3 regions of the Rhodococcus sp. RS1C4 genome follow, and region 1 is predicted to be linked to each of the others. Evidence: predicted binding sites of a transcription regulator. Region 1 holds the regulator's gene; each other region holds the start of a gene.
The links. Region 1 encodes LexA, which represses DNA repair genes until DNA is damaged. Its sites were predicted from a motif close to CGAACANNTGTTCG; they were not measured.
Positions count from the first base shown of each region.

Region 2: the regulator LexA is predicted to act here: its motif matches at 2,119-2,132, upstream of CH289_RS00140 (error-prone DNA polymerase).
Region 3: the regulator LexA is predicted to act here: its motif matches at 1,920-1,933, upstream of CH289_RS05410 (HNH endonuclease signature motif containing protein).

Region 1 is NZ_NOXZ01000047.1:45,309-48,592, forward strand. It holds gene nrdR (transcriptional regulator NrdR) at 1-104, opposite strand, end outside; gene CH289_RS23765 (hypothetical protein) at 232-630, opposite strand; gene lexA (transcriptional repressor LexA) at 1,039-1,737, shown strand; gene CH289_RS23775 (acyl-CoA dehydrogenase family protein) at 1,867-3,009, opposite strand; gene CH289_RS23780 (uracil-xanthine permease family protein) at 3,111-3,284, opposite strand, start outside.
Region 2 is NZ_NOXZ01000003.1:4,425-7,708, forward strand. It holds gene CH289_RS00140 (error-prone DNA polymerase) at 1-2,056, opposite strand, end outside; gene CH289_RS00145 (MMPL family transporter) at 2,228-3,284, shown strand, end outside.
Region 3 is NZ_NOXZ01000014.1:33,051-36,334, reverse strand. It holds gene CH289_RS05415 (hypothetical protein) at 1-30, shown strand, start outside; gene CH289_RS05410 (HNH endonuclease signature motif containing protein) at 218-1,756, opposite strand; gene CH289_RS05405 (APC family permease) at 1,987-3,240, opposite strand.

The sequences.
Region 1 (3,284 bases):
CCACATTCCGGGCACGAACGACGACGACGAATAGCCTGGCCCTCGTCTGCTTCCCGCGAATCCACCACGCGCGAGTCGGGGTGCCTGCAGAACGGGCAATGCATGGTTGAGCCTCCGTCGTAGCCGTCACGCACCCCCGAACGGCACACAGGAGGCGCAGGCTTCGAGGATACTCGGAGCGGAACCGAACCGGCTCCGTCCCCTGACAGACGAGGCAGACACAACACAGCGCTACGGACCTACTGTGCTGCTGACGACCGTGCCGTTCGAGACCGTGTCGCCCGATACCGTGTCGCTCTGGACCTGGACCGTGGCAACAGAGGGCGCAGAAACCGATTCGAGCGACGATGCGCGCAGGTTCGCCATTCCGACGAGCGCCAACAGCACCAGTGCGGTCCCCACCACTCCCGCCACCGCGCCGAGCACGGTGATGCGCTGGCTACGATGCGCCTGGTCCGCGCACCCCTCGGCCCGCCGGTCGTGCTGGCCGCCGCGCACCGCGGACGCGCCGACACGACGCCGACGTTGCATCGCCGCACGACGCTGCGACGCAGTCTGACGGGTACTGACAGCACGGCGAGTCTGCTGGTGCTGCTCCGTACGGACGGGCCGCTCGGTGGTGATGCTCATCGGAACCTCCGGTGTCGAACGAGACGTGGATTCGAACGCTATTCGATCAGGCGTTCGATGAACGCTTGTTCGAAAGTTCTATCACGCACCTCCGACAAAGTCAGTAGAAAACGCGACACGGATCGAACAGATGTTTGATCCAACAGCGATTACGGGCTAAGTTCGTGTCAGAAACCACACGTCACATCCATCCCACGCGTTCTGGTCTTCGAGCACGTTCGAGTTCCGGCACACGCACGCATCACGCAGGAGGACGCACGAATGAAAGACGAGACCTCTACTGGGTCGAATGGCACGGGGTCGAATGGCACGGGGTCGAACGGTAAGACTGCTGGGAAGCCCGCTGCGCCGAAAACCGCGGCGACGAAAAGTGCGGCCGGCAAGGCTGCGGCGGGCAAGCCTGCTGCCGTGCCGACGGCGAAGGCGTTCGAGGGCGAGGGAACGGATATCAACGCCGGACTCACCGAGCGTCAGCGCAAGGTGCTCGAGGTGATCCGGGCGTCGGTCACCGAGCGGGGATATCCACCGAGCATCCGCGAGATCGGCGATGCCGTCGGGCTCACGTCCACATCGTCCGTGGCACACCAGCTGCGCACGCTCGAGCGCAAGGGCTTCCTCCGCCGAGACGCCAATCGTCCTCGGGCCGTCGATGTGCGGGGGCTCGACGAGGTGCAAGCGGATCACGCGGCTGCAGTCGCCGACGGTTCTGCTCCGTCCGAGGACCAGCTGCCCACGCCGACTTTCGTACCCGTTCTCGGACGAATCGCCGCGGGTGGACCCATCCTCGCCGAGGAAGCCGTCGAAGACGTGTTCCCGCTCCCCCGCGAACTGGTGGGCCAGGGGTCCCTGTTCCTGCTGAAAGTCGTCGGCGAATCCATGATCGATGCCGCGATCTGCGACGGAGACTGGGTTGTCGTGCGTCAGCAGAGCGTCGCGGACAACGGCGACATCGTCGCGGCCATGATCGAGGGCGAAGCAACCGTCAAGACGTTCAAACGAACCAAGGGTGATGTCTGGTTGATGCCGCACAACCCCTTGTTCGAGCCCATCCCCGGCAACGACGCAGCGATCCTGGGCAAGGTCGTCACCGTGATGCGCAAGCTCTGAACAGCGCTCGTTCCACCACCCGGTACCGACATGGAGCGAACGTGACGTTCGGTCACTTGATGTGACCGAACGTCACGTTCGCTCCGTTCAGGGGGGGTGCGGCGGCGCGCTCTCGGGGTTACGACGGGGTCAGAGGTCCAGTCCTCGGCCGATGATCTCCTTCATGATTTCCGTGGTGCCACCGTAGATGGTCTGCACACGAGAATCCATGTAGGCCTTGGCGATCGGGTATTCCTTCATGTATCCGTAGCCGCCGTGCAGCTGTAGGCATCTGTCGATCAGCTTGACCTGGTTCTCGGTTGTCCACCATTTCGCCATGGCGGCTTCCTGCACGGTGAGCGTGCCGGCGTTGAGGAGTTCGATGAACTTGTCGACCATGATGCGTGTCGCGGTCGTTTCCGTGGCCAGTTCGGCGAGCACGAAGCGGGTGTTCTGGAATTTGCCGATGGACTTGCCGAACGCTTTGCGGTCCCGGCAGTACTGGATGGTCATGTCCAGCGCGGATTCCATGGCTGCGGCTGCGACGACGGCGATCGACAGGCGCTCCTGCGGCAGGTTCTGCATCAGGTAGATGAAGCCCATGCCTTCTTCGCCGAGGAGGTTGGCTGCGGGGACTCGAACGTCGGTGAAGCTGAGCTCGGCGGTGTCCTGGGCTTTCATGCCGATCTTGTCGAGGTTGCGTCCGCGTTCGAAGCCTGGCATGTCGCGTTCGACGACCAGCAGGCTGAAGCCCTGCGCACCCTTCTCCGGGTCGGTACACGCGACGACGATGACGAGGTCGGCGTTGATGCCGTTGGTGATGAAGGTCTTGGATCCGTTCAGGACCCACTCGTCCCCGTCGCGAACTGCGCGGGTCTTGATTCCCTGCAGATCACTGCCGGTACCGGGCTCGGTCATGGCGATCGCGGTGATGAGTTCGCCTGAGCAGAATCCGGGGAGCCAGCGCTGTTTCTGCTCGTCGTTGGTGAGCTCGATCAAGTAGGGCGCGACGACGTCGTTGTGCAGGGTGAACCCGATTCCGCTGTATCCGCCGCGGGTGGTTTCCTCGGTGACGATGGCGTTGTACCGGAAGTCCTTGACCCCGCCGCCGCCGAACTCCTCGGGCGCTGCCGTTCCCAGGAAGCCTTGCTTGCCAGCTTCCACCCAGACGTCACGGTCGACGATGTTCTGCTCTTCCCAGCGCGCATGGTTGGGGGCGACGTGCTGGTCCAGGAACTTGCGGTACGACTCGCGGAAGAGGTCGTGCTCGGGTTCGAACAGGGTGCGGTCCACGGGTTACTCCTTCGAGGGTGACACTTGTCGTGCGTTCCCTCGACACTACGACCGCGCCCGACCTCGGTCGATGACCGAGCCGCGCAGGATCGGTGACCGAACTAGCGGGTAGCGAGCCGGCTGAGTGCGCGCAGAGCCGGATAGCCGACGAGGATGCCCACCGAGCCCCATGCGATGCCGCCGAGGGCGACCGATCCGATGGTCAAGGTCAAATCGCCGATTCCCGCGACCAGTGCGGCCGCGACGACGGTGAGGTTGACCGGGTCGGTGAAGTC
Region 2 (3,284 bases), on a different contig from region 1:
GGTGAACGGATCCACCCTGAATGGGCCCCGGCCTGATCAGTGCCACTTCCACGACCAAGTCGTAGAACTCACTCGGCTTCAGGCGAGGCAACGTCGCCATCTGCGCGCGCGACTCCACCTGGAACACGCCGATCGAATCCGCTCGCTGCAGCATGTCGTAGACAGCCTTCTCGCTCAGATCGATGTCCGCGAGGTCGATCCGGATGCCTTTGTGCTCGTCGATCAGATCGATCATGTAATGCAGGGCCGACAACATCCCGAGTCCCAGCATGTCGAACTTGACCAAACCCACCGCAGCGCAATCGTCCTTGTCCCACTGGAGAACACTGCGGTCGGCCATCGTCGCCCACTCCACCGGACACACGTCCGCAATGGGGCGATCGCAGATCACCATGCCGCCCGAGTGAATACCGAGATGACGCGGAAACCCTTCGATCTGCCGCGCCAGATCCAGTACCGGAGCAGGTATGTCGCTTCCCTCCTGGTCACCGATGTTGGACCAACGGGTGACCTGCTTGCTCCACGCATCCTGTTGCCCCTGAGAGAATCCCAACGCGCGAGCCATGTCACGCACCGAGGATTTACCTCGATAGGTGATCACGTTCGCGACCTGCGCGGCATACGTGCGCCCGTACTTGGAGTAGACGTGCTGAATAGCTTCCTCACGCCTGTCCGATTCGATGTCGACGTCGATATCGGGTGGACCGTCCCGCTCGGGCGCGAGGAATCGCTCGAAGAGCAGCTTGTTGGCAACAGGGTCCACGTTGGTGATGCCGATGGCATAACAGACGGCGGAGTTCGCTGCCGAACCCCGCCCCTGGCACAGAATGTCGTTGTCCTTGCAGAATTTCACGATGTCGTGGACGACGAGAAAGTACCCGGGAAAACCCAACCGCTCGATGATGTCCAGTTCGTACTCGATCTGAGCGTGCGCCGCAGGATGTTCCGTCGGCGAGCCGTACCTGAGGCGTGCACCACGCAGCGCGAGATCACGCAGGTGACTGATCTCGGTATGTCCGGGAGGCACATCGAACGGCGGAAGCTTCGGCGCGATCAAGTGAAGATCGAACGCACACTCACGACCGAGCCGGGCTGCGGCGTCGACCACGCCGGGATGATGTCGGAACAGCGCAGCCATCTCCGCACCGGACCGAAGATGGGTACCACCGGTCGGTGCGAGCCATCCCGATGCCTCGTCCAAGCTGCTTCTGGCGCGCACCGCAGCCATCGCCATGGCAAGACGGCGGTTCTCCGGCGTCGCGTAATGGGCCGCAGTCGTGGCGATCACCGGAAGGCGGAAGCGGGCGGCGGCGTCGAACAGCGCGTCGTTGCGCTCGTCGTCCTCCGGCAATCCGTGATGAGTGAGCTCGACGGTGACACGGTCGGCGCCGAATCTGTCGACCAGGTCCCGGACGGCAGCATCCATCGCGTCCCGCCCGCCGTCGCGCAGGGCACGCCGCACGTGCCCCTTTCTGCACCCGGTGAGGATCTGCCAATGCCCACCCGCGGCATCGGACAACGCGTCGAAGTCGTACCGAGGCTTTCCCTTGACGCCACCGGCCAGATGCGCCGCCGCGATCTCCCTCGACAGTCTGCGATACCCCTCCTGGCCGCGAGCGAGCACGAGAAGATGCGTACCGTCCGGGTCGAGCTCACCTGCCCGCGACTTGTCCGTTCCCAGCGACAGTTCGGCACCGAAGACAGTCCCCACACCCAGCGCCTTGGCGGCCTCGGCGAACCTCACGACCCCGTAGAGACCGTCGTGATCGGTGAGGGCGATCGACTCCAGCCCGAGCCTCGCGGCCTCCTCCACCATCGTTTCCGGCTGGCTCGCCCCGTCGAGGAAACTGAACGCGGAATGCGCATGCAACTCCGCATACGGAGTTCCTGTCACGGGTGCCGAAGTGACCGACCCTTCGTACGCCGCACGTTTACGCGACCAGGCAGGACTGTCCCCGCCGTCGCCGACGATCTCGGGCTTGTCCGGCCGCGCAGGACGCCCCGACAGCACCCGCTCCATCTCCGACCACGTCGGTGGACCATCGTTCCAGCCCATGACCATCCCCTCGTTCATCGAGAACTCGAACAGCACGGTCGAACAGAGGGGAAGACACCGTTCGAACGTGTGTTCTATTAGAACGCATGGCACCGACAGAAATCAACGTGTCGTCTCCAGCCACTAGGCTCGCTCTGCGATCGCATGTAACTAGAGAGCTGGAGTGAGAACGTGACACGTTGGGCTTCGTTCGTCGTTTCCCGTAAACGCTGGGTGCTCACCATCGCCATCGTGGCGGTGGCCCTCAGCGGGGTATGGGGAATCGGCGTGTTCTCCAAGCTCAGCGAAGGCGGCTTCATCGACCCGGGAAGCGAGGCCGCCGAAGTCAGCACACTCGTCGCCGGCCTCGGGCAACCGACACCGGACATCGTCGCCATCTACACCGCACCCGAAGGCAAGACGATCGACGACATCGCACCCGATGTCACAGCCGTGCTCGACGAGTTCCAGAACGAATACTCCGTCGAGAACGTCACGTCCTATTGGACGGCGAACGCCGCAGCCAAGCAGTTCCTCCTGTCCAACGACGGCACCAAGGCGCTCGCGACCGTCACCCTCGGCCCCAAGTCAGGCGTCACGTTCTCGACGTTCGGCGACCTGCCGCCGAAACTCGTCGTCCCCGGCGTGACTTCGCAGTTCGCCGGCGGATCGGTGGTAGGAGTGTCCTTCAGCACCACGCTGCAGAGCGACCTCGTGCGATCCGAGGCGATCGCGATCCCCATCACCCTGGTGCTGTTGATCTTCATCTTCGGCGGCGTGGTCGCGGCCGCGGTGCCGGTGTTCGTGGGTATCCTCAGCGTCATCAGCGCACTGGCAATCCTGCGGGCGCTGACGGTGGTCACCGAGGTCAGCTCGTTCTCCATCAACGTCGCCTCACTTCTCGGGCTCGGCCTCGCCATCGACTACGGACTGTTCATCGTCAGTAGATTTCGAGAGGAGATGCGCGCAGGCGTCGACCCGCAGAACGCCGCAGTTCGCACCGTGCTGACCGCAGGCCGAACCATCGTCTTCTCGGGGCTGCTGCTGATCTGCGCATTCGCGGGAATGCTCGTGTTTCCGCAACCGGTCGTCAAATCGCTCGGATTCGGAGCCATGGCCGCCGTCGCCAGCGCGGCAATCCTGTCGCTGACGGCTGTTCCTGCCCTGCTCGCGATACTCGGTCATCGCATCAACTCGCTCACCTGGAGCCGTAGCGCATCCGACCGCGGCGACGCGCGCGCACAGAAGT
Region 3 (3,284 bases), on a different contig from region 1:
GTGTCGGACCGAGTTAATTTCGCCGATTGAGAGCTCGGCCGAAGTGGTCGTCGCAACTCGGAATCGAATCATGACGCATCGGTCAGCGGTGTACGGCACAGGCAGCGGGCTCAGGGCATGACTGTAGGCGGCACATGTCAAGCTCTGTGCCGCTGTGGGTCTGCTACCTGCCCACGGTGGGCTCGTGTCACCCGCCACCGTGGGCTCGGGCGTCGACCTATTCTCGGGCGGCCCCTGGGTTGCCTGGTTCTGGGTCGTTGGTTTCGGGGTCGCTCGTTTCAGTATCGGTGGAGTCGACGGGACCGAACAGGGGGAGTTCCGGGATAGGTCGGATGTACTCGTCGGGGTGGTGATAGTGATTGAGTAGCCCACGTCGAAGTGGGTCGAGCGTTGTCGGGGAATGCCATAGCGTTCGGCCTGGATAGGGGTGGTCGGGGCCGGCCTTGGTCGTGGCCCAGTCGGTGTCCTTCGGGCCGACCAAGGGATGATGCCGATCGCATCCGAAAGTAAGGTCCTCGATATCGGTGTTTCCACCGGCCGCCCACTCTTCGATGTGGTGGACCTGGCTCCACGTTGCAGGGCGGGTGCAGCCGGGGAAGCTGCATCCACGATCGGCTGCTATCAACACGATTCGTTGGTCCGGTGACGCCAATCGCTTGGCGCGCCGAAGTTGAAGCGGACGTTCGTCGTTGTCGAAGATGACCAAGCACTGATAGGCGTGCGACGCCATCCGAATGGCATCCCGCATCCCCACCAGGGACCCGGTTGCGGTCACCGCATGGCCCGAAGCGGCTTCGAGATCCTTCACACTCATCGTCAACACGGCTGTCACGGGAAGTCCCCTGTGCATCCCCAACTTTCCGGACGCGAGCATCTGCCGGAACACCATCTTCATCGCGTCGTGCTGCCGTCGTCCCTTGCCTCGATGATCTCGACGCGCCCGGGCTGCCGCCTCTTCATCGACCGGTTCGCCCTCGGCGGGCTGGCCGTCGTCCGTGGCGTCTTTCGGAACGCTCGACTGATCAGGTCGATCGTCACAACCATCCGCGTCATCAGGTGAGTCGACGACCGGTGGGGGATCTGCTGGATTGGCCTGTCCGGGTTTCGCCCATTTGTCGAATACGGCCTCGATGTACGCACGCAGTTCGGAGTCGACGACCATCTTTCCGCGGGACAACCCGTCAGCTCCTTGTTCGTCGAACTGGACGTAGCATCGATCCGCGACCCGCGCGGGGTCTTCGTCATCACCGTCGGGGTCGATCAGGTCGTACAAGCGCGAGGCAGCTGCCTTCAGGTGGTCGGGGCTGAGCTGGCGTGCCAGTTCCGCCAGCTGAGCCTCCGCTTTCTCCCGCGTCTCGATGTCGACCTTCGATCCCAGACGCCAGAAGAACTTTCTGATGATCTGTTGATGCTCCTCGTTGATCAGCCCGTCCTCCGCGCCGCGAAGAGTGTTCGGTGACAACGGTTCCAAACGCTCACCCGTGACGGATGTGCGCTCACCGAACTCCATGGCCAAGCGGATACGTTGACCCGCTCGCGTTCCGGAGGATCGCAACAACACGGACAGTGCTTCAGGGACCGACCCGTAGATGTCGTCCAAGCCTCGCTGGTCGACGAGATCTGCGATCCAGGTGTGGCTGTACGCGAACAACTTTTGACGAACCACTTCCATGCGCACCAGTAGAGCGCGTCGATCCGCATTGTGAAGCCCGGCTGTCTGCATGCGACCGACGTCCTCCGTGCCCTTCTCGATCATCTCGACGACCTCGCGCAGGGACGAGGGGCCGATTACAGGAACACCGTCACCGGAGGACCGCCAATGTGGCTGTGTGTCAGTGACAATCGTGGACTGAGCCATTGCTTCTGAATCTCCCCCTGAAAGCATGTGAGAAGACTATCCGGTGCCACCGACAAGCTTTCGAACATCAGTGCGAATCCGCCCGTCATTCTTGCCGGCGCGATGCGTTCTGCCGGTACAGCTTCCGACTAGTCGTCGTGTGATCGGCGCTTCCTGAGCGCGTAGACGGCGGCACCCGCTGCGAGTACGCTTGCACCCACTGCCACCGATGACACAGGTAGCGAGAACGCCAGCACGAGACAACCCACGAGGCCGATCACAGGAACGAGGCGCGCTGGGCGGCCCTCGGCGCGAGACAAGGTCGACGCCGACACATTGGTCACGGCGTAGTAGCAGAGCACTGCGAACGACGAGAAGCCGATCGCGGTACGGATGTCGACGGTGGCTGCGGTGACGGCGACGACCACCCCGACCATCAGCTCTGCCTTGTGAGGTACGCCGAACCGTGGGTGCACGGCCGCCAGAACGTGCGGAAGGTGCCGGTCACGGGCCATTGCGAAAATGGTTCGTGAGACGCCGAGTACGAGGGCGAGCAACGATCCCAGCGCTGCCACCGCAGCGGTCGCACTCACCACTGGCACCAACCAGGATCGACCGGTGACGCGGGCCGCGTCGGCGATCGGTGCGCTTGCTTGCGCGAGCCCCGACGGGCCCAGCGCCCACAGCAGCGCTGTGGCGACCGACGCGTACAGCACCAAGGTCAGGGCGAGCGCGATCGAAATCGCTCGGGGAATGGTACGAGCCGGATCGCGGACCTCCTCACCCAACGTTGCGATGCGCGCGTAACCGGCGAAGGCGAAGAACAACAGGCCCGCACCCTGCAGTACACCTATGGTGGTGACATCGGCCGCCGAGACTTCCACCGGATGCCCGGGCGAGTGGACCAGCGATGCCACCACGACCACAACGAGAACCGTGACGACCACGGCGACGATGATCCGCGCCAACCACGCGGACTTCTGCACTCCGACGTAGTTGACGGCGGTCAGCCCGAGCACCGCCGCCGCAGCCACTGCATGCGCGTGTTCGGGCCATGCGTACATACCGACCGTCAATGCCATTGCGGCACAGGACGCACTCTTGCCCACGACGAATCCCCACCCGGCGATGTAACCCCAGAACTCGCCGAGACGCTCACGCCCGTATACGTACGTTCCTCCCGACGAGGGATACAACGCGGCAAGCCGTGCCGACGACGTGGCGTTGCAATAGGCGACCACAGCGGCGACGGCCAATGCAACGAGCAAACCCGATCCCGCAGCCCGAGCGGCGGGAGCCAGCGCCGCGAAGATTCCAGCGCCGATCATGGCGCCCAATCCGACGGTCACTGCATCGACGAGCCCGAGTCGACGACGGAGTTCACCGCCAGGAACAGTCACAATGCAACCGAAAGACTCTCGGTGCTCGGCCTGACACGGCCGGCCGA